3 regions of the Streptomyces sp. NPDC058663 genome follow, and region 1 is predicted to be linked to each of the others. Evidence: riboswitches for the same ligand, from Rfam matches in the RefSeq annotation. Region 1 holds a riboswitch; each other region holds the start of a gene.
The links. A riboswitch is a leader RNA that binds a small molecule or an ion and turns the genes downstream of it on or off. The one in region 1 is predicted to bind thiamine pyrophosphate.
Positions count from the first base shown of each region.

Region 1 (7,439 bases):
CCCTCACCGCGCTCGCGGTCCTGGTGTGGCGGATGACCGAACCGCCCGAGGGGTACCTCAAGGACGTCACCGCGGGGGTCTTCGCCGCCTTCTACGTCCCCTTCCTGGCGACCTTCGTCGCGATGATGCTCAAAGCCGGGGACGGACCGGAGCGGGTGCTGACGTTCCTGCTGCTCACCGTGGTCAGCGACACCGGTGCGTACGCGGTCGGCTGGCGTTTCGGCAGGCACAAGCTGGCCCCGCGCATCAGCCCCGGCAAGACCCGCGAGGGCCTGCTCGGGGCGATCGCCTTCGCGATGGCGGCGGGCGTGCTCTGCATGACGCTGCTGATCGACGGCGGCACCTGGTGGCAGGGCATGCTGCTCGGCCTCGCGGTCGCGGCCAGCGCGACGCTGGGCGACCTGGGCGAGTCCATGATCAAGCGGGACCTCGGGATCAAGGACATGGGCACGCTGCTCCCCGGACACGGCGGCATCATGGACCGGCTCGACTCGCTGCTGCCGACCGCCCCGGTGGTCTGGCTGCTGATGGTGATCTTCGTGGGATCCGCCTGACGGCCGCTTTGACCTGCTGCGTTGTCGCGTGAGGGGCCCGCCGTCCACAGGACGGCGGGCCCCTCACGTACATCTGCGACACTGGATGAACCATGCCTGTACCCGGAGAACTCACTTTCGTCGCGCCCCGCGGAGCCAAGAAGCCCCCGCGGCACCTCGCCGACCTCACGCCCGCCGAGCGCAAGGAGGCCGTGGCCGAGATCGGTGAGAAGCCGTTCCGCGCCAAGCAGCTTTCGCAGCACTACTTCGCGCGGTACGCCCACGACCCCGCGGAGTGGACCGACATCCCGGCCGGTTCGCGGGAGAAGCTGCGCGAGGCGCTGCTGCCCGAGCTGATGACGGTCGTGCGCCACCTGTCGACCGACCAGGACACCACCCGTAAGACGCTGTGGAGGATGCACGACGGGACGCTGGTGGAGTCCGTGCTCATGCGTTACCCGGACCGGGTGACCATGTGCATCTCCTCGCAGGCCGGGTGCGGAATGAACTGCCCGTTCTGCGCGACGGGACAGGCCGGGCTCGACCGGAACCTGTCGACCGCGGAGATCGTGCACCAGATCGTTGACGGCATGCGCGCCCTGCGCGACGGTGAGGTGCCCGGCGGCCCGGCACGGCTGTCCAACATCGTCTTCATGGGGATGGGCGAGCCGCTCGCCAACTACAAGCGCGTCGTCGGCGCGATCCGCCGGCTGACCGACCCGGAGCCGGACGGCCTGGGCCTGTCGCAGCGCGGCATCACCGTCTCCACCGTGGGCCTGGTGCCCGCGATGCTGCGCTTCGCCGACGAGGGCTTCAAGTGCCGGCTCGCGGTCTCGCTGCACGCGCCGGACGACGAGCTGCGCGACACCCTGGTGCCGGTCAACACCCGGTGGAAGGTCCGCGAGGTGCTGGACGCGGCGTGGGAGTACGCCGAGAAGTCCGGCCGCCGCATCTCCATCGAGTACGCGCTGATCAGGGACATCAACGACCAGGCGTGGCGCGGTGACCGGCTGGGCCGGCTGCTCAAGAACAAGCGGGTGCACGTCAACCTGATCCCGCTGAACCCGACGCCGGGCTCCAAGTGGACCGCCTCGCGGCCCGAGGACGAGAAGGCGTTCGTCGAGGCCATCGCCGCCCACGGGGTCCCGGTGACCGTGCGCGACACGCGTGGCCAGGAGATCGACGGGGCCTGCGGCCAGCTGGCGGCCTCCGAGCGGTAACCGGTCCGTGCCTGGCTGTACGCTGGGCCGCACATACGCATATTCCGACAGGGGAGCGCCACAGCGCTGAGAGTGCAGTCCTCACTGCAGACCCTCTGAACCTTGCCCAGGTCATTCTGGGTAGGAAGTTCGGTCGTTTACTCAAGCTGTTGCGCCCTGCCCGCATCCTCCCGGTGCGGGCAGGGCCGCGTCTCTTCCTGGTCATTTCCAGGAGGAATTCACCAGTGAGCACCATCAAGAGGTACGCGGCGATATCGGTGGCCGCCGCGCTCGGCGTCAGCACGCTCGCCGCCTGCGGGGCACAGCCCGACGCCGGCAAGCAGAGCGACGGGGCCAAGTCCAAGACCGTCACCCTGGTCAGCCACGACTCGTTCGCCGTCTCGGACTCCGTACTGAAGGAGTTCACCCGGCAGAGCGGTTACACCGTCAAGGTGCTGGAGAGCGGCGACGCCGGGGCCGCGCTCAACCAGGAGATCCTCACCAAGGGCTCGCCGCGCGGCGACGTCTTCTTCGGCGTCGACAACACCATGCTCTCCCGCGCCCTCGACCACGGCCTGTTCACCCCCTACGAGGCCAAGGGTCTCGACGGCGTGCCGGCGGACCTCCAGCTGGACAAGGGCGAGCACCGGGTGACGCCCGTCGACACCGGCGACATCTGTGTGAACTACGACAAGAAGTACTTCGCGGACAAGAAGCTGGCACCGCCGCGGACCCTCGACGACCTGACCAGGCCCGCGTACAAGGACCTGCTGGTCACCGAGAACGCGGCGACCTCCTCGCCCGGCCTCGGCTTCCTCCTGGCGACCGTCGGGAAGTACGGCGACGACGGCTGGCAGGGGTACTGGCAGAAGCTGAAGGACAACGGCGTCAAGGTCGTCGACGGCTGGGAGCAGGCCTACAACGAGGAGTTCTCCGGTTCGGCCGGCGGCAAGAAGGCCAAGGCGGAGCGGCCGCTGGTCGTCTCGTACGCCTCCAGCCCGCCCGTCGAGGTGCTGTACGCCGAGCCGCGTCCCGCCGAGGCGCCCACCGGCGTGCTGACCGGCACCTGCTTCCGCCAGGTCGAGTTCGCGGGGCTGCTTCAGGGGGCGAAGAACCAGGCGGGCGGCAAGGCGCTGCTCGACTTCCTCCTCGGCAAGCAGTTCCAGCAGGACCTGCCGCTGAAGATGTTCGTCAACCCGGCGGTCAAGGGCACCAAGCTGCCCGAGGTGTACGAGAAGTTCGGCGCGAAGGCCGGACAGCCGGTGACGGTGGACCCGAAGAAGATCGCCGACAACCGCGAGAAGTGGATCAAGTCGTGGTCCTCGCTGGTGACCAAGTAAAGGACGCCCCGCGGAGCGGCGAGAGCTCGCGGAGGCGGCAGTCCGGTGGCCACGACAAGGGCGCCGGGCTCCGCCCCTGGCGCGGGAGCGCGGTGCGGCTCGGCCTGATGGCCGTGCCCGTCGCGTTCTTCGCGCTGTTCTTCGCCTGGCCGGTCGTCGCGATCGTCGGGCGCGGACTGAAGGTGGGTGACAGCTGGCAGCTCGGGCGGATCGGCGAGGTGCTCGGCGATTCGGACATTCTCGGCGTGCTCTGGTTCACCACCTGGCAGGCGCTCGCCTCGACCGCGCTCACGCTGCTGCTGGCGCTGCCCGCCGCGTACGCCTTCGCCCGGCTCGACTTCCCCGGCAAGCAGTTGCTGCGGGCGGTGGTGACGGTGCCCTTCGTGCTGCCCACGGTCGTCGTGGGCACCGCCTTCCTGGCCGTGCTGGGGCGCGGCGGACTGCTCGACGAGCTGTGGGGTGTCCGCCTGGACACCACGGTGTGGGCCATCCTGCTCGCCCATGTCTTCTTCAACTACGCGGTGGTCGTACGCACCGTCGGCGGGCTGTGGTCCCAGCTCGACCCCCGGCAGGAGGAGGCCGCCCGGGTGCTCGGCGCGGGCCGCTTCACCGCGTGGCGGCGGGTGACGCTGCCGGCGCTGGGTCCTGCCGTGGCCGCCGCCGCGCTGATGGTGTTCCTGTTCACCTTCACCTCCTTCGGCGTCGTCCAGATCCTGGGCGGGCCCGCCTACTCCACCCTGGAGGTGGAGGTCTACCGGCAGACCGCGCAGCTGCTCGACCTGCCGACCGCCGCCGTGCTGACGCTGGTCCAGTTCGCGGCCGTCGGCGCGGTCCTCGCCGTGCACGCGTGGACCGTACGGCGGCGGGAGAGCGCGCTGAAGCTCATCGACCCGGCGCAGACCTCGCGGCGCCCGCGGGGTTTCGGGCAGTGGGCGCTGCTCGGCGGGGTGCTGCTGACGGTGCTGGTGCTGATCCTGCTGCCGCTCGGGGTGCTCGTCGAGCGGTCGCTGGACGGCCCCGGCGGATACGGCTTCCGGTACTACCAGTCGCTGCGTTCCGCGGACGGAAGCGGTGGGGCCTTCCTCGTACCGCCGCTGGAAGCGGTCGGCAACTCGCTCCAGTACGCCGTCGTCGCGACCGGCATCGCGCTGGTCGTCGGCGGCCTGGCCGCCGCCGCGCTCACCCGGCGGGCGGGACGGCTGGTGCGCGGGTTCGACGCGTTGCTGATGCTGCCGCTCGGGGTGTCCGCGGTGACGGTCGGCTTCGGCTTCCTGATCACGCTCAACCGGCCGCCGCTGGACCTGCGGACCTCCTGGATCCTCGTACCCCTGGCACAGGCGCTGGTGGGCGTGCCGTTCGTGGTGCGGACGATGCTGCCGGTGCTGCGCGCGGTGGACGGGCGGCTGCGGGAGGCGGCCGCGGTGCTCGGTGCGTCGCCCCTGCGGGCGTGGCGGGAGGTGGACCTGCCGCTGGTGCGGCGGGCCGTGCTGGTCGCGGCGGGATTCGCCTTCGCGGTGTCGCTCGGCGAGTTCGGGGCGACCGTCTTCATCGCCCGGCCCGACAGTCCGACGCTGCCGGTGGCCGTGGCCCGGCTGCTGGGGCGGGCCGGCGATCTCAACTACGGGCAGGCCATGGCCCTGAGCACGATTCTGATGGTGGTGTGCGCGCTGTCACTGCTGGTGCTGGAGCGCCTGAGGCCCGACCGATCCGTATCCGGGGAGTTCTGAGATGACCGACCAGCTGCTCTCGCTGGAGGGCGCGACCGTACGGTTCGGGGGGCGCCCGGCGCTCGACGCGGTGGACCTGGCGGTCGCCGCGCACGGGATCGTGTGCGTGCTCGGACCCAGTGGCAGCGGGAAGTCGACGCTGCTGCGGGTGGTGGCGGGGCTCCAGCGGCTCGACGCCGGGCGGGTGCTGCTCGACGGCGCCGACCAGGCGGGAGTGCCGGTGCACCGGCGGGGGGTGGGCCTGATGTTCCAGGACCACCAGCTCTTCCCGCAGCGGGACGTCGGCGGCAATGTCGCCTTCGGGCTGCGGATGCGCGGCGAGGGGCGCGCCGAACAGGCGCGGCGCACCGAGGAACTGCTGGAACTGGTCGGGCTGCCCGGTGCCCGGCGCCGTGCGGTGGCCACCCTGTCCGGCGGTGAGCAGCAGCGGGTCGCGCTCGCCCGCGCACTGGCCCCGAGCCCCCGGCTCCTGATGCTGGACGAACCGCTGGGCCAGCTCGACCGGGGCCTGCGGGAGCGGCTCGTGGTGGAACTGCGCCGCATCTTCGGACAACTGGGCACCACCGTGCTCGCCGTCACCCACGACCAGGGCGAGGCCTTCGCGCTCGCCGACCGGGTGGTCGTGATGCACGAGGGCCGGATCGCCCAGGCGGGCAGCCCCCTCGACGTCTGGCGGCGGCCCGCCTCGGAGTTCGTGGCCCGCTTCCTCGGCTTCGACAACGTGGTGACCGCGACCGTCACAGGCCAGGTCGCCGACACGGTCTGGGGCAAGATCCCGGTTCCGGCCGGAGCGGCCCAGGGGGAGAGCCGGCTGCTGGTGCGTCCGGCGGGCGTGCGGCTGGCGCCGGTCGCCGAAGGCCTGCCCTGCACCGTGCTCGCCCGGACCTTCCGCGGTCACCATGTCGCCGTACAGCTGCGGCCGCTGGACGGCGGGCCGCAGCTGGAGGCCGAGGTCGCGCTCCGGGACGCGCCCGAGGAGGGCGCAGCGACGGGAGTGGTCTTCGCGGCGGACGAAGTGGTGCTGCTGCCGGAGTAAGAGGGGTGGGGAGTGTCCTCGGGGCAGGCCCGGACCGCCCGTTCCCCGACGCGGGTTCCTGGTCCCTGTCGTGCCACGGGGTGACACCGGAATGGGTACCGCGGTGTGATGCCGCGCGGGCGGGTCGTCGCCCACCTTGACCCCATGTTCAGGGGAGCTGCGGTACGCGGTGGACAGGACGTCCGGTGGGCGCGGGGGTTGAGCGCGGGTGCACGGTACGGCTGGACCGGGTGGGCGGCCTGCGCCGTCGTCTCGCTCGGCTTCGGGCTGGTGTCGGGGCTCGGCCCGCACCGGATGTGGGGCCTGACGGCCGCGTTCGGCTACGGGGCGGCCGCCTTGGCCGCGGCCCGCCCGGCGACCAGCACGGGAGCTTGTCCGGCGGCCCGCTCGGCGACCAGCACGGGAACTCGTCCGGCGACCCGCCCGGCGGCCCTTCGGAGGCGGTGGGGGCCCCTGCCGGTCGCCGTGCTGGGCACCGTACTCCTGCCCCTGGTGCTTCTGGTGCTGCTGGGGCAGGGGCAGTTGGAGGTACGGGTGGTGGAGCGGTCGGCGCGGCTGCTGCTCGCCACCGGCAGTCCGTACGTGTCCGATCCCGGCGTGGTGGCGGACTTCAACCCGTATCTGCCGGGCATGGCCGTCTTCGGGCTGCCGCACGCACTGTTCGGGGACGGGCCGCTGGGGGACGCCCGGTGGTGGATGGCCGCCGGGTTCCTCGCGGCCCTGCTGGCGGCGCTGGGGCGGCGGGCCTCCGGGTGGCTCGCGGTGTGCCCGTTGGTGGCGCTGCCGCTGGTGGTGGGCGGGATCGATCTGCCGGTGGCCGCCCTGATGTGCCTCGGGCTGGTGCTCGCGGGGAGGGGCAGGGCGGGCCGGGCCGGGGTGGTGATCGGGGTGGCCGCCGCGCTCAAGTGGACCGCGTGGCCCGCGCTGCCGGTGGCCGTGGCGCTGCTCGCGGTGCGCGGCAGCGGCCCGGCGACCGGGAAGCACGGCGGGGGTCCGGCGACCGGGGAGCACGGCGTGGGCCCGGCGACCGGGGAGCACGGCGGGCGGCGGGCGGCCGTGCGGTGTGCCGGAGTCGCGCCCGGGGTGGCAGGGGTGCTGGTGGTGCCGGTGGCACTCACGGATCCGGCGGGTTTCTTCCGCAACGCGGTGGCCTTCCCCCTGGGGATGACCGATGTCGAGTCCCCGGCGGCGAGCCCGCTGCCCGGGCGGCTGCTCGCGGAGTACGTGCCCGGGGGCACGGAGATCGCCGCCGTGCTGCTGGCCGTGAGCGCTCTGCTCGTCGCGGGGTCGCTGGTGGTACGGCCGCCGCGCTCGGTGCGGGCGGCGGCCGTACGGCTGGCCGGCGGGCTGGCTCTCGCCATGGCCCTGATGCCGGCCAGCAGGTTCGGTTACCTCGTCTACCCGTTGGTCCTGCTCGGGGCCGGGTGGCGGGGGAGCTCCCTACCGGGGCGTCTCCGCCAGGGGGCGTGGCGCCGCCGCCTCCTCGGGCGCAGCTTCCTCCCCGTGCTTTCCGAACCAGGCGACCGCCACCGCACCTCCCACGGCCAGCAGGAAGCCGATGATCGCCACAAGGCCGAATCCGGGCCGCGAGGTGTCGCCCAGCC
Region 1 covers NZ_JBHXRV010000003.1:177,926-185,364, forward strand. Annotated here, with positions in the region: gene ACFWVV_RS03660 (phosphatidate cytidylyltransferase) at 1-554, shown strand, start outside; gene rlmN (23S rRNA (adenine(2503)-C(2))-methyltransferase RlmN) at 647-1,753, shown strand; TPP riboswitch at 1,793-1,898, shown strand; gene ACFWVV_RS03670 (thiamine ABC transporter substrate binding subunit) at 1,978-3,072, shown strand; gene ACFWVV_RS03675 (ABC transporter permease) at 3,180-4,799, shown strand; gene ACFWVV_RS03680 (ABC transporter ATP-binding protein) at 4,801-5,835, shown strand; partial or broken gene ACFWVV_RS03685 (hypothetical protein) at 6,466-7,140, shown strand; gene ACFWVV_RS03690 (hypothetical protein) at 7,276-7,439, opposite strand, start outside.

Region 2 (7,439 bases), on a different contig from region 1:
GAGACCGAAGTCGGCGACCTTGACCCGGCCGTCGTCCCCGATCAGGACGTTCTCCGGCTTCATGTCGCGGTGGACGAAACCGGCCCGGTGGGCGGCGCCGAGGGCGGCCAGCACGGGCTCCAGGATGTCGAGCGCGGCCCGCGGCCGCAGCGCTCCGCGCTCGCGCAGCACGTCGCGCAGGGTGCAGCCGGCGACGTACTCCATCGCCAGGTAGACGTACGACCCGTCGGTGCCCTGGTCGAAGACCCCGACCACGTTCGGGTGGGCGAGGCGGGCGACGGACTTCGCCTCGCGGATGAAGCGGTCGACGAAGGAGGAGTCCGCGGCGAGGGCGGGGTGCATCACCTTGAGGGCGAGCTCGCGGTCGAGGCGGGTGTCGACGGCCCGGTAGACCGTGGCCATCCCGCCGACGGCGATGCGTGCCTCGACGCGATAGCGGCTGTCGAGCAGGTGCCCGACGAGGGGGTCCTGAAGGGTCGTGTCCACGGAGGGAGTCTACGAGGGGCGGGTGCGGCCCGGACGGGGTGCGGGGGCCGGGACCCGGACTGAAGCCGACCTGTAACAGGCCGGTGGCACCCCTGCCGCGCCGCAGATGAGGACGCGGCAGGGGTGCCGGGGCGGGCTCCCGCAGCCCGGGGTGCCCGTGCACGGGGCTCCCGCGCACGGGGCTCCCGCGCACGGGGGCCCGGGGGCGGGCTCCCGCGGCGCGGGCTGCCCGCCAGCGGGCTCAGAACGCCGGGCGCTCCGGGTCGAAGTCCGCGACGCCGGACTCCGGCGAGGAGGCCAGGGCGAACCGGCGGCGCGGGATGCGCCCGGCCCGGTGCGCGAGCCGGCCCGCCTCCACCCCGTGGCGCATCGCCTCCGCCATCAGCACCGGCTCCTGCGCCCGCGTCACCGCGGAGGCCAGCATCACCCCGGCGCACCCCAGCTCCATCGCCAGCGTCGCGTCGGAAGCCGTGCCCGCACCGGCGTCGAGGATCACCGGCACCCCCGCCCGCTCCACGATCAGTTCGAAGTTGTGCGGGTTGCGGATGCCGAGCCCGGAGCCGATGGGGGAGCCCAGCGGCATGACCGCCGCGCACCCCACGTCCTCCAGCTTCCGCGCCAGCACCGGGTCGTCGTTGGTGTACGGCAGAACGGTGAAGCCGTCGTCGACCAGCGTCTCCGCCGCGTCCAGCAGCTCCACCGGGTCCGGCAGCAGGGTCCGCTCGTCGGCGATGACCTCCAGCTTCACCCAGTCCGTACCGAGGGCCTCCCTGGCCAGGCGGGCGGTCAGCACCGCCTCGCCCGCCGTGAAGCACCCCGCGGTGTTGGGCAGCACCCGGATGCCGAGCCGGTCGAGCACGGACAGCACGGAGCCCTGCACGGACGGGTCGAGCCGCCGCATCGCCACCGTGGTCAGCTCGGTGCCCGAGGCGATCAGCGACCGCTCCAGCACCTCCAGGCTGGGCGCCCCGCCGGTGCCCATGATCAGCCGGGACGAGAAGGAGAGGCCGCCCAGTGCGAAGAGATCGTCTGCCATGGAACGTCAGCCTCCCTGGACCGCGGTGAGTACTTCGACGCGGTCGCCGTCGGCCAGGGCGGTGGCCGCCCACCGCCCGCGCGGGACCACTGTTTCGTTGAGCGCCGCGGCCACGCCCGCGCGGGCGCGCGTGAGCGAGGCGACGACGGCGTCGAGGGTCGTGCCGGCGGCCACTTCGTGCCGTTCGCCGTTCACGGACACGGCCAGGGCTGTCGTACGGCTCATGCGGGCTGCTCCTCACGTACGGCCGACGGGGCCTGCGGGGTCGGCGGGGTGCTCGCGGGCGCGGGGGTGAAGCGGCGCGGGGAGAAGGGGCGCAGCGCGTCGGGCAGTGCGCCCGTGGTGAGCACCTCCGCCATGGCGTCCCCGGTGACCGGGGTCAGCAGCACCCCGTTGCGGTAGTGCCCGGTGGCGAGCAGCAGACCGGGCAGGGCGGTCGGTCCGAGCAGCGGGGCGTTGTCCGGGGAGCCGGGGCGCAGGCCCGCCAGGGTCTCGGTGAGCGGCAGTTCGGTGATGCCGGGCACCAGCTCGTGCGCGTCGCGCAGCAGCTCGTAGACGCCGCCCGCCGTGACGGTGGTGTCCCAGCCGAGCTCCTCGGTGGTGGCGCCCACGACGAGCTCACCGTTCTCGCGCGGCACCAGGTAGACCTGGCTGCCGCGCACCACGGCCCGCACCGTACGGCTCAGGAACGGCGCGTACCCGGGCGGCACCGTCAGCCGCAGCACCTGTCCCTTCACCGGGCGCACCGGCGGCAGCACCTCCTCAGGAACTCCGGCGAGCCGCCCGCTGAGCGACCCCGCGGCCAGTACCACCTGGCCGGCGACGGCCTCGGTGCCGTCGGCCAGCAGTGCGCCCGTGGCCCGCCGGCCCGTGACCGAGAGGCGTTCGGCCGTGGTCCGGTGCAGGACCACTCCGGCGCGCTCGCAGGCCGCCAGCAGGGCCGCCGCCAGCAGCCGCGGATCGATCTGGTGGTCACCGTCCACCCGCAGCCCGCCGCGCACGCCCGGCGCGAGCATCGGCTCGAGCCGGCGGCACTCGCGCCCGCTCAGCCACTCCGACTCCAGACCGGACCGCCGTTGCAGGGCGTGCAGTTCCCGCAGGTGCGTCCGGTCGTCGGCGTCCAGGGCGACGGCGAGTGTGCCGCACGCGCGGTAGCCGGTGCGCAGGCCGCTCGCCTCCTCCAGTTCGGCGACGAAGTCCGGATAGCGGCGTGCGGAGGCCAGGTTGAGGGCGAGCAGGGTCTGCTCGCCGTAGTGGAGTTCGGTGACGGCGGCCAGCATCCCGGCCGCCACCCGGGCGGCGCCGCCGCCGGGGGCGGGGTCGGCGAGCGCGGTGCGCAGCCCGCGCTGGGCGGCCCGCCAGGCCGTGACCAGGCCGATGATGCCGCCTCCGACGACCAGGACGTCGTAAGGCCTTCTCACAGAGGTGTGCATGGGCGTCCAGCCCCTCCCTTCGCCGGCATGACCCGGATCAGGTTCGTACGGTCGGAGGCCGGTGCAGCCTCCCTCTCAGCCCGGTCCGCCGGGCTCCCGTGAGTGCTTGTACGGTGGCCACCCTAATCCTTGGTTCAACAAGATGTGAGGGGAGCTGTCCCCGTGCCCCGTTCGCTCGACGGACTCGTTCTCGCCCCGGTCGCCGACCAGGCGCCGGGGCAGGTCGGTACCCGCACCCGGTTCACGTACCACGAGCGGGACGGCCGGATCTGGGCCGAGTACGCGGGCGGCGACGTCGTCCGGGGACACCTGGTGGGCACGCGCGCGGGGGACCGGCTCGACTTCCGGTACGTACAGCTCAAACGGGACGGCACCACCTCCTGCGGGCACTGCCTGTCCACGGTGGTGCTCCTTGCCGACGGCCGCGTTCGGCTGGAGGAGAGCTGGGCATGGGAGTCCCAGGAGGGCAGTGGCACGAGCACGGTCGAGGAGCTCCCGGCCATGGGGCCCGGACCGGGAACGGTCCTGCCGGAGGGCCGCTTTCCTGACGGGAAGTCAGATACGTAAGGTGGTCGGGTGAGCGAGCAGAAGCGCATCGTCGTGGTCGGCGCGGGCATGGCAGGGGTGCAGACCGCTGTCGCCCTGCGCGAGCAGGGTTTCGGCGGCCCCGTCGTACTGATCGGCGCCGAGCCGCACCGGCCCTACGACCGGCCGCCGCTGTCCAAGGCGGTGCTGCTCGGCAAGGCGGAGGGCTCCGCCTTCGAGGTCGACTTCGAGGCGCTCGGCGTCGAGCTGCGGCTGGGCACCGAAGTCACCGGCGTGCGCCCGGCGGACCACGAGATCGACACCACGGCAGGCCCCGTCCCGTACGACGCCCTGGTCCTGGCCACCGGCGCGGACCCCGTCACGCTGCCGGGCACCGTCGGCGTCCCCGGCGTGCACCTGCTGCGCACCCTGGACGACGCGCGGCAGCTGCGGCCCGTGCTGGACGCCCAGCAGGACGTGGTCGTCGTCGGGGCGGGCTGGATCGGCGCGGAGTTCACCACGGCCGCCCGCGAGGCCGGCTGCCGAGTGACCGTTGTGGAGGCCGCCGACCGGCCGCTCGCCGGAACGATGCCCGCCCCGGTCGCCGCCCCGATGGCCGCCTGGTACGCCGAGTCGGGGGCCGATCTCCTCACCCACGCGCGCGTGGCCGCGGTCGAGCCGGGTGCGGTGCTGCTCACCGACGGCCGCCGCATCCCGGCCGGCGCCGTGGTCGTCGGCATCGGCGCCCGGCCCACGACCGCCTGGCTGGCGGGCTCCGGCATCGAGCTGGGCCCGGAAGGCTCGGTGACCGCCGACGAACACCTGCGCACCAGTGCCCCCGACGTGTACGCGGTCGGGGACTGCGCCTCCTTCCCGTCCCGCCGCTACGACGCCCGGCTGCTCGTCCACCACTGGGACAACGCGCTCCAGGGCCCCCGGACGGTGGCCGCGAACCTCCTCGGCGGCGCTCCCCTGGCCTACGATCCGGTGCCGTACTTCTGGTCCGAGCAGTTCGGCCGCTTCGTGCAGTACGCGGGCCACCACGCGGGGGCCGACGAGACGGTGTGGCGCGGCGACCCCGCCACCCCCTCCTGGTCCGTGTGCTGGCTGCGCGAAGGGGTACTGGTGGCGCTGCTCGCGGTGGGCCGCCCCCGCGACCTGGCGCAGGGGCGCAAGCTGACCGAGGCGGGCGCGGTACTCGATCCGGAGTCGGCGGCCGACCCTTCCGTACCGCTGAAATCGGCCGTGCGGCAGGCGTAGGGCCCGTCCGGCGGAAGCTCCGGGGCCGGGTTCGCGGGGCGGCCGGGGCGCGGGGGCGGACCCGCCGGGGTCCTCGGGGCGGGTCGGTCGGGGACCTTGTGGCGGCCGGTCGGGGTTTTCGGGAAGGGTCGGTCGGGGTCCTTGTGGCGGCCGGTCGGGGAGGGCCCGGTTACCGACTGTCAGTCCTGGATGGCACGCTTGTCCTGTGACCGAGATTGACGCAAAGATCGATGCCCTCGTCCCCGCCTGGCTCTACCTCCCCGACATCGCGGAGATGCTCGACGTGGAGGTGACGAAGGTGCGCCAGCTGGTGAAGGAAGGCCAGCTGATCGCCGTACGGCGCGGTGAGAACCGTGCCCTTCAGGTGCCCGCCGCCTTCCTCGACGGCGACAAGATCGTCAAGGGCCTGCCCGGCCTGCTGACGGTCCTGAAGGACGACGGCTTCTCCGACCTGGAGATGCTGGAGTGGCTCTTCACCGCCGACCCGACCCTGCCCGGCACCCCCGCGCAGGCCCTGACCGAGAACCGCGGAACGGAGGTGAAGCGCCGCGCCCAGGCGCTCGCCCTCTGACGCGACCGCACCGCAGCACGAGGGAGGGCACGGGCCCGGCCCCTGTGGGCGGCACCCGGTGAGGGTGCGGCCCCGCACGGCCCGTGCCCGCGCCCGTTGCCCCTGCCCGCCGCCCCTCATGACGTGCGGGGAGCCGTCCCGCGACCAGCGGGGCGGCCGCCGCGGCGTACACGTCGCGGGGGGCGATGTCGTGCATTCGTCACGGGGGCTGCCTCGTGGATCCTTGGCGGGGGCTGCCTCGTGGATCCGTCACGGGGCGGCACTGCGGGCACCCGCCATGAGGTAGCTTCCCGTGCATCCACCACGGGGCAGCACCCCGTGCACTCGCCACGGGGACCAGCCCCGTGCACATCACGGGGGGACTCCGCACCATGCCCAGGCCCACGCCTCGCGAGCAGCTCGCCGACGCCCGGCTCTACCTCTGCACAGACGCCCGCAGGGCGCAGGGGGACCTGCCCCGGTTCCTCGACGCTGTGCTCTCCTCCGGCGTCGACATCGTCCAGCTCCGCGACAAGGGCATGGAGGCGGGGGAGGAGCTGGAGCACCTCGCGGTCCTCGCCGACGCGTGCCGCCGGCACGGCAAGCTGCTCGCCGTCAACGACCGCGCCGACGTGGCCCACGCCATCGGCAGCGACGTGCTCCACCTCGGCCAGGGCGATCTGCCGGTGCCCGCCGCCCGCGCGATCCTCGGGCCCGCCCCCGACGACGTCCTGATCGGCCGCTCCACACACGCCGAGTCCGAGGTGGACGCCGCGGTGGCCGAGGACGGCATCGACTACTTCTGCACCGGACCCTGCTGGCCCACCCCCACCAAGCCCGGCCGGTACGCCCCGGGCCTCGACCTCGTGCGGTACGCGGCCTCGCTCCGCCAGGACCGCCCCTGGTTCGCCATCGGCGGCATCGGCGCCGGCAACCTCGACGAAGTGCTCGCGGCGGGCGCCCGCCGCATCGTGGTGGTCCGGGCGATCACCGAGGCCGCCGACCCGGCTGCCGCCACCGCCGCACTGGCCGCGCGGATCAGGTCCTGCGTCGACAACGAGCCGCAGGTGGCCGAATAACTGTCCGAGGGATGGACAAGATCCCGGCATAACGGACCTTTGACGTCGCCTCGGTTGGGGGTCCGCCACCCCCCTGGCTAACCTCTCCGCATGGCCCATGGCACACCTTCCACCAGAACAGATCGCGCTCTTACGGTGCGTGAGCTGCTGGAGACCGGAAAGACGTCGTTCTCCTTCGAATTTTCGGCGCGCAGAACCCCGAAGGGCGAACAGAACCTCTGGAACGCGCTGCGCCGCGTCGAGGCGGTGGCCCCCAGCTTCGTCTCCGTGACCTACGGGGCGGGCGGGTCCACCCGCGAAGGCACCGTCAAGGCCACCCAGAAGATCGCCTCCGACTCCACGCTCACGCCCGTCGCGCACCTCACCGCCGTCGACCACTCGGTGGCGCAGCTGCGCAACATGGTCGGCCAGTACGCGGACGCCGGGATCAGGAACATCCTCGCGGTGCGCGGCGACCCGCCCGGCGACCCGATGGGCGAGTGGATCCGGCACCCCCAAGGCGTCACCTACGCCTCCGAACTCGTCGAACTCATCAAGGAGTCCGGCGACTTCTGCGTCGGTGTCGCGGCATTTCCCGAGATGCACCCCCGCTCGGAGAGCTGGGATTCCGACATCCGCCACTTTGTGGAGAAGTGCCGGGCCGGTGCCGATTACGCCATCACGCAGATGTTCTTCGACCCGGCCAGCTATCTGCGGATGCGCGACCGCGTCGAGGCGGCGGGCTGCGACACCCCCATCATTCCCGAAGTGATGCCTGTCACGCTGGTCAAGCAGCTGGACCGGCTGCCGCAGCTCAGCAACGCGCATTTCCCGGACGCCGTGAAAGAGCGGATCCTCGCGGTCAAGGACGATCCGGCCGCTGTACGCTCCATTGGCATCGAGTTCGCCACCGAGTTCTGCGCGACGCTGCTTGCCGAAGGTGTACCGGGAATGCACTTCATCACGCTGAACAACTCGACGGCGACGCTCGAAATCTACGAGAATCTCGGACTGCACGACCAGACGTCATCGCTGACGCAGTCGTAGCGGTCAGAGCTGTACTCGCGCCGTTGTGCTCCCGCAGGGAGCAG
Region 2 covers NZ_JBHXRV010000049.1:909-8,347, reverse strand. Annotated here, with positions in the region: gene pknB (Stk1 family PASTA domain-containing Ser/Thr kinase) at 1-486, opposite strand, end outside; gene ACFWVV_RS29765 (thiazole synthase) at 728-1,522, opposite strand; gene thiS (sulfur carrier protein ThiS) at 1,529-1,747, opposite strand; gene thiO (glycine oxidase ThiO) at 1,744-2,955, opposite strand; TPP riboswitch at 2,953-3,065, opposite strand; gene ACFWVV_RS29750 (hypothetical protein) at 3,118-3,522, shown strand; gene ACFWVV_RS29745 (NAD(P)/FAD-dependent oxidoreductase) at 3,571-4,740, shown strand; gene ACFWVV_RS29740 (Rv2175c family DNA-binding protein) at 4,946-5,311, shown strand; gene thiE (thiamine phosphate synthase) at 5,683-6,369, shown strand; gene metF (methylenetetrahydrofolate reductase [NAD(P)H]) at 6,460-7,395, shown strand.
Region 2: it holds a riboswitch for thiamine pyrophosphate, as region 1 does, so the genes downstream of both, thiO (glycine oxidase ThiO) here and ACFWVV_RS03670 (thiamine ABC transporter substrate binding subunit) in region 1, are expected to answer to the same signal.

Region 3 (7,439 bases), on a different contig from region 1:
CGGGGTCTCGTTCCCGAGCAGGCGCGGACGGCCGCACCCGCGGTCGCGCCCGAGCCCGACCGCGAGCCGGGGCAGTCCTACGGCACGGAGGGACCGGTGCAGTCCTACAGCCCGGAGGGAGCGGTGCCGTCGTACGGCGCGGAGGGTCCCGTGCAGTCCTACGGCGCCGGGACAGCCGTCCCTTCGTACGGCGCCGAGGGAGCCGTGCCGCCGTCGAACACCGCCGAGGACTCCGTGGCGTCGTACGGCCCGGCGCGACTCGCACAGTCGTACGGCCCGGACGGTGAGCCGGAGCCTGCGGGACCGATCGCCGACGAGGAGCCCGAGGGCTACACGCCCACCCAGCGCGATCTCCCGGTGATAAGCCGCCACGACCGCGGCGGCCCCGGTGACACCCTGCGCATCCCGCAACCCGACTTCCCCTCCGCGCAGGACGGCGAGGGGCTGGGTCCCCTGTTCGTCGTCGGCGATGTGCACGGCTATCTGGTGGAGCTGCTCGACGCGCTGCACGAGCAGGGCCTCATCGACGACGAGGGCCATTGGGCCGCGGGCAACGCCCGGCTCTGGTTCCTCGGCGACTTCACCGACCGCGGCCCGGACGGCATCGGCGTCATCGACCTGGTGATGCGGCTCTCCGCGGAGGCCGCCGCCGCGGGCGGCTACTGCAAGGCCCTCATGGGCAACCACGAACTGCTGCTGCTCGGCGCCCGCCGGTTCGGCGACACCCCCGTCAACTCCGGCGCCGGAACCGCCACCTTCCAGGCGGCCTGGCTGCTCAACGGCGGCCAGAAGCACGACATGGAGCGCCTCCAGGACGTGCACCTCCAGTGGATGGCGCGGCTCGACGCGGTGGTGCTGGAGGACGGTCACCTCCTGACCCACTCGGACACCACCGCCTACCTCGACTACGGCGACACCATCGAGGACGTCAACGACAAGGTCCACGCCATCCTCACGCGCAACGACGCGGACGAGTGCTGGGACGTCTTCCGCAAATTCACCAAGCGCTTCGCTTTCCGTGACGAAGGCGGTGCCGATGCCGTGAGGGAACTGCTGGCCGCATATGGCGGCGAGCGCATCGTCCATGGTCACAGCCCGATTCCGTACCTGCTCGGCGAGGTCGGCGGCGAGGACGCCGGGGACGGAGAGGGCAGCTCGGGGCCGGTGGTCGAAGGTCCGCACGTGTACGCGGACGGACTGGCCATCGCGATGGACGGCGGGGTGACCATGGCCGGAAAGCTGCTGGTCGTGCAATTGCCGTTGAATGACGGAGCGTGACGCGGGAAGTCGTACATCCTACGAACGCGCTCCCTGCGCCGGACCAATTTCCGGAAACCCCCTGTCACCCCGTGACGTAGGCGCTCTACCATCGGGTTATCCGTAGCAGGCTCTCCTCCGTTTCCGCCCAACTGCCCCACCGAAGCGGGCAACCCGGCCCTACGGAGCATCGGGGGATGCACATGAACAGCGTTCCGCATCTGCTGGCCGAGGACCGCCCGGAGTTCGAGCGGACCCTCGACGAAGCACTGCGCACCGTGCACGAACGCCCGGACCTCGCCGCGCTGGAGCAGCGGCTGAACAGCGAGCAGCTGCGCACCGCGGCGCTCAACGCCAGAGAGATAATCGCCGGCCACGCCTCGGCCGAGTACGACCACTACGTCAAGGTGCGCCGCGAACTGCGCGCCCCCGCCCTGCCCGTGGCAGGCGGCCTGCTCCCGCCCGGGATGGGAGAGCACGCCGAGACCTCGGGGGCGGGCGCGGTCGCGGTCGTCGCGGTGCTGACCCCCGTACTGGCCGGGGTCGCCGCCGTGGTGCTGCTGCTCATCGGCTATCTGCTGAGAATGCTCAAGCCCGAACCCGCCGCGGCCGACGCGCTGGTGACCGCCGGCTGGGTGTTCGGCGCGCTGACCGCGGCGGGCCTGCTCGGTGCGGCGATCGGACTGCTCTTCACCGCCCTGCGCAACGGCTCGACCGCGGTCCTGGTCGGCCGCCACGACCGCGGCACCGAGGAGATCGACCGCGCCAGGGAAGCCTGGAAGCACGCCCTGCTGGAACGGGGCATCGTCCCCTTCCTGCGGGACGCGCTCACCCGGCCGTCCGAGCCCGCTGCCGAGTCCGCCCCCGCCCCGCCCCGGCGGACGGGCCGCATCCCCGGCCTGGGCTATTCCCGCCCGGACTTCAGCAGCCCCAGCGAGAACAGCGGCAACAGCAACGGGCACAAGACCCGCCCCAGCTTCTCCAGTCCGGATTTCTCCAGCCCCGACTACGGCGGCCCGGACCACAAACCGGAGTGACGGGAGTGGCCCGGAGCCGCAGATTCCACCGGGATTCAGGGACACCGGGACTCAGGGACACCGGGACTCAGGGACACCGGGGCTCAGGGACGCCGGGGCTCAGGGACGCCGGGACTCAGTGGCGCCGGGACTCAGTGGCGCCGGTGCCCAATGGCGCCGGTGCTCAGTCCGCGATCGGCAGGTAGACCCGGTTGCCCGCGGCGGCGAACTCCTTGGACTTCTCCGCCATGCCCGCCTCGATCTCCTCGGGCGTCCCGCCGTGCTCCCGCCGGATGTCCTGCGAGATCTTCATCGAGCAGAACTTCGGACCGCACATCGAGCAGAAGTGCGCGGTCTTCGCCGGTTCGGCGGGCAGCGTCTCGTCGTGGAACTCCCGCGCCGTGTCCGGGTCGAGAGCCAGGTTGAACTGGTCCTCCCACCGGAACTCGAAGCGGGCGTCGCTCAGCGCGTCGTCCCACTCCTGGGCACCGGGGTGCCCCTTGGCCAGGTCGGCGGCGTGCGCGGCGATCTTGTAGGTGATGACGCCGGTCTTCACGTCGTCCCGGTTGGGCAGCCCCAGGTGCTCCTTGGGCGTCACGTAGCAGAGCATCGCGGTGCCCCACCAGGCGATCATCGCGGCGCCGATGCCGGAGGTGATGTGGTCGTAGGCGGGGGCCACATCGGTCGTCAGCGGGCCGAGCGTGTAGAACGGCGCCTCCTCGCAGATCTCCTGCTGGAGGTCGATGTTCTCCTTGATCTTGTGCATCGGGACGTGTCCCGGGCCCTCGATCATGGTCTGTACGTGGAAACGCTTGGCGATCGTGTTCAGTTCCCCGAGCGTCCTCAACTCGGCGAACTGGGCCTCGTCGTTGGCGTCCGCGATCGAGCCCGGCCGCAGGCCGTCGCCGAGCGAGTACGTCACGTCGTACGCCGCGAGGATCTCGCAGAGCTCCTCGAAGTTCTCGTACAGGAACGACTCCTTGTGGTGCGCCAGGCACCAGGCCGCCATGATCGAGCCGCCGCGCGAGACGATGCCGGTCTTGCGGCGGGCGGTCATCGGCACGTACGCGAGGCGCACGCCCGCGTGGACGGTCATGTAGTCCACGCCCTGCTCGGCCTGCTCGATGACCGTGTCCTTGTAGATCTCCCAGTTCAGGTCCTCGGCGCGGCCGTCGACCTTCTCCAGTGCCTGGTAGAGCGGCACGGTGCCGATCGGCACGGGGGCGTTGCGCAGGATCCACTCGCGGGTGGTGTGGATGTTGCGCCCGGTGGACAGGTCCATGACCGTGTCGGCGCCCCACTGGGTGGCCCAGGTCATCTTGTCCACCTCCTCCTCGATGGAGGAGGTGACCGCGGAGTTGCCGATGTTCGCGTTCACCTTCACCAGGAACCGCTTGCCGATGATCATCGGCTCGATCTCCGGGTGGTTCACGTTCGCCGGCAGCACGGCACGGCCGGCCGCGATCTCCTCCCGTACGACTTCGGGTGCGACGTTCTCCCGGATCGCCACGTACTCCATCTCCGGCGTGATCTCGCCGCGCCGCGCGTACGCGAGCTGCGTCACGGCCTGCCCGTCGCGGCCCCGGCGGGGCTGACGGGGGCGGCCGGGGAAGACCGCGTCGAGGTTGCGGAGCCCGCCGCGCGGCGAGGTGTGCTTGATGCCGTCGTCCTCGGGACGCACCGGGCGTCCGGCGTACTCCTCGGTGTCACCGCGGCCGATGATCCAGTTCTCCCGCAGCGGGGACAGCCCGCGCCGCACGTCCGTTTCGACCGTCGGGTCGGTGTACGGGCCCGACGTGTCGTAGAGCGTCACGTCCTTCCCGTTGGTGAGGTGCACCTGACGGACCGGCACCCGCAGGTCGGGGCGCGAGCCCTCGACGTACCCCTTGTGCCAGCCGGGCTTCCGCTCGGCCCCGGCCGTGCTGTTCTCGCCGTGGGCAGGCGTGCGTGCATCCATGGTGGTCATGAGACCTACTCCCTACGCCGGCATTACCCGGTAACAGGTTCGGCGGTCGACGCAGCCGTGTCCGTACATGGGTGTACGGAGGTCAGCGCCCTCTCAGCCCGGTGCTCCGAGCTCCCGCGTGTACAAAGGTTTGACCCCCACGCTAGCGCCACCCCGGCCGCGCTGAACAGAGGGCCCCTGCCGTTCTTGCGATGATCGTGCGGTGACCCCACCACAGCCGCCCCCGCAGCCGACGCCCCCGCCGACGCCTCAGGGCCCCCCGACCCCACCCGCTCCCGCGCCGGGCCACGGCCACGGTCACAGCCATGGCCACGGCCCGTCCCTCCCCGTCTCCAAGCATCTGCGCAAGGTGATCGCGGCGGTGCTGATTCCGTTCGCCACGGCCGTCCTCGTCGGGCTCGCCGTGCTGTGGCCGGGGGGCGCACCCGCCCACGAGCGCACCGGGGTCGGTTTCGACCGGCAGACCCAGCAGGGCCGGGTCGTCCAGGTGGACGAGATCGACTGCAAGGACGCCAATGTCGCCCAGCAGCCCCCGCAGACCGCCCCTCCCGGTACGGACGACCCCTCCGGACGGCCGTCCCGGGGTAGCTGCAAGAAGGCGACGATCGAGGTCGCCTCGGGGTCGGACAAGGGGCGCACCTTCACCGAGATCGTCCAGCCGGACGCCTCACGGCAGTTGCAGGAAGGTCAGGGTGTGGTGGTCGCGTACGCCCCCGACGCGCCCCGCGAACTCCAGTACTCGGTGACCGATGTGGACCGGAAGCTTCCGCTCGCTCTGCTCGCCGGCATCTTCGCCCTGGCCGTGGTGCTCGTCGGCCGGATGAAGGGGGTGATGGCGCTGATTGCGCTTGTCGCCTCGTTCGCGGTGCTGACCCTGTTCATCCTGCCCGCCATCCTCCAGGGGTCGAATCCGCTGGTCGTGGCGGTGGTCGGGGCAAGCGCCATCATGCTGATCGCGCTCTACGCCTGCCACGGGCTGAACGCCCGGACCTCCGTGGCCGTCATCGGCACGCTCATCTCGCTGCTGCTGATCGGGCTGCTCGGTTCGCTCTTCATCGGCTGGGCGTTCCTGTCCGGCAACATCGACGACAACACGGGCCTGATCCACAGCCTCTACCCGTCGATCGACATGAGCGGTCTGCTCCTGGCCGGCGTCATCATCGGCTCGCTCGGCGTACTCGACGACGTGACCGTCACCCAGACCTCGGCCGTCTGGGAACTGCACCAGGCCGACCCCAGGATGGGCCCGCGCGCCCTCTACCGGGCGGCCATCCGGATCGGCCGCGACCACATCGCCTCCGTGGTGAACACCCTGGTCCTGGCCTATGCGGGCGCCGCCCTTCCGCTGCTGCTGCTCTTCTCCATCGCCCAGAGCAGCGTGGGTACGGTCGCCAACAGCGAGCTGATCGCCGAGGAGATCGTCCGGACCCTCGTCGGCTCCATCGGCCTGGTCGCCTCGGTGCCGGTGACGACGGCGCTCGCCGCCCTGGTCGTCTCGGCGGACCGCTCGGGACCCGGTCGGGGCGGATCCCGGCTGCGGCCCTTTGGCCCCGGGACATCCGGCCGGGGCGCTTCCGGTCCGGCGGCGTCAGGTCCGGGGACCTCCGGCCCGGCGGCCTCCGGTTCCGGGTCATCCGGTTCCGGGTCATCCGTGGTCGCGCCGCCGGTACGGACCGGGCGCGGGCGCCGCAGGAAGACCTGAGGCGGTGGCCGGAAGGATCCCGGCCACCGCCCCCGACGCACCGCCCGCCGGTCTCCCGCGGGGTCACGTGCGTGCCATAAACCTCGCGAACCAGCCTATTCCGGGCCGCACTTCAACCGGCGTTCTCCTCGGCGAGGATGCGGCCCAGCTCGCTTTCCAGGCACCCGGCATAGTCACTCTGCGTGTGCTCCTGGCCGAGTGCCACGAGCTTGTCCGTACGGTCCAGGAACGCCACGAGCGGTGCCGCGCTCGCTCTGAACAGCGCGCGGTCGCCGCCCACCTGGAGCCGGATGTGGACGTCGGCCAGCTCGTCCGGGTCGCTCGGCGAGATGTGCACATCGCCTTCGCCACAGGGCTCGTTGATCCCGTCCACCAGCAGCTCACGCCCGAAAGCCCAGGTCACAGGGGCATCACCGGGCAGATGGAAGGTCAGGCGAATCGCGTACGGGTCCTTCGCCTCGTACATGAGCTCCACCGGAATACGAAAGGAGAGCTCCTCCGAGACGAGGAAGCTCATCATCACCTCTGCCTGAACCGACTCGCGCATCGCCAACCCTGCCGTAGATGAAGTGGCCGAAACAATCGCTTTCGGCCCTCTTGACGCCATCGTGCTGGAAGCAGTAACAGATCACAAGGAGTGAGTTTTCAGATACTGATAGAGAACATGAGCGAACGGACCACCTCGCTGATTTCATAGCGCAGCCGTTCGACCGCCGGCCCGAGCCTGGCTTCGTGCGCGAGGGGTACGGATACGGCCATCACGGCGGCCGTCTGTCCGATGGTGAGGGGAATCCCCGCGCAGACCGTGCCGAGCGCGTACTCCTCGCTCTCCCACATCGTCTGCATCCGCTCCACCGCGGCGAGCCGTTCCAGCAGGGCCGTGTCGTCCCGCACGGTGAAGGGAGTGATCGCTTCGACGGGGTGCCTGGCGAGGTGGTCGAGGCGGGAGCGGGTGTCCAGCTGGGACAGCAGGCACTGGCCGATCACATGGGCGTGCGCAGTCTCGCGGAAGTCCGCCCACTCCCCGACCGCGGGAATATCGGTGCTCTCGGCGAGGGCCGCCAGTTCGATCTCGCCCTCGCGATAGACGGCGAAGTACACGGCCACGCCGAGCGTGTCGCGCCAGCGCTCCATGGTTTCGACGACCACGTCGCGGCGGAGTTGCCCGGCCCCTGCGCACCCGAGGCGGCTCGCGGCCGCACCGAGCACGAAAACACCCTGCTCACGACGGAGATATCCCTCGTGGGTCAGGGTGCGCAGCAGGTGGTACGCGGTGGGCAGCGGCAGCCCGGCCTCGCGGGCGAGCTGCTTGGCGGGCGCGCCGTCGGGGTGCGCGCTGACGGCCTCCAGCAGACGCAGGGCGCGCTGCACGGATCCGATCAGGGTGGGTGCGGGGCCGTCGGCGGGGGCGGGCGGATGTGCCGGCGCGGGCGGTTGCGCCTGTGCGGGCGGTTGTGCCGAGGCCGGCGGTTGTGCCGGGGTCGGCACAACGGCTGCT
Region 3 covers NZ_JBHXRV010000009.1:18,943-26,381, forward strand. Annotated here, with positions in the region: gene ACFWVV_RS08570 (metallophosphoesterase) at 1-1,278, shown strand, start outside; gene ACFWVV_RS08575 (hypothetical protein) at 1,455-2,294, shown strand; gene thiC (phosphomethylpyrimidine synthase ThiC) at 2,458-4,239, opposite strand; TPP riboswitch at 4,232-4,367, opposite strand; gene ACFWVV_RS08585 (YibE/F family protein) at 4,442-5,941, shown strand; gene ACFWVV_RS08590 (SsgA family sporulation/cell division regulator) at 6,054-6,488, opposite strand; gene ACFWVV_RS08595 (IclR family transcriptional regulator) at 6,587-7,439, opposite strand, start outside.
Region 3: it holds a riboswitch for thiamine pyrophosphate, as region 1 does, so the genes downstream of both, thiC (phosphomethylpyrimidine synthase ThiC) here and ACFWVV_RS03670 (thiamine ABC transporter substrate binding subunit) in region 1, are expected to answer to the same signal.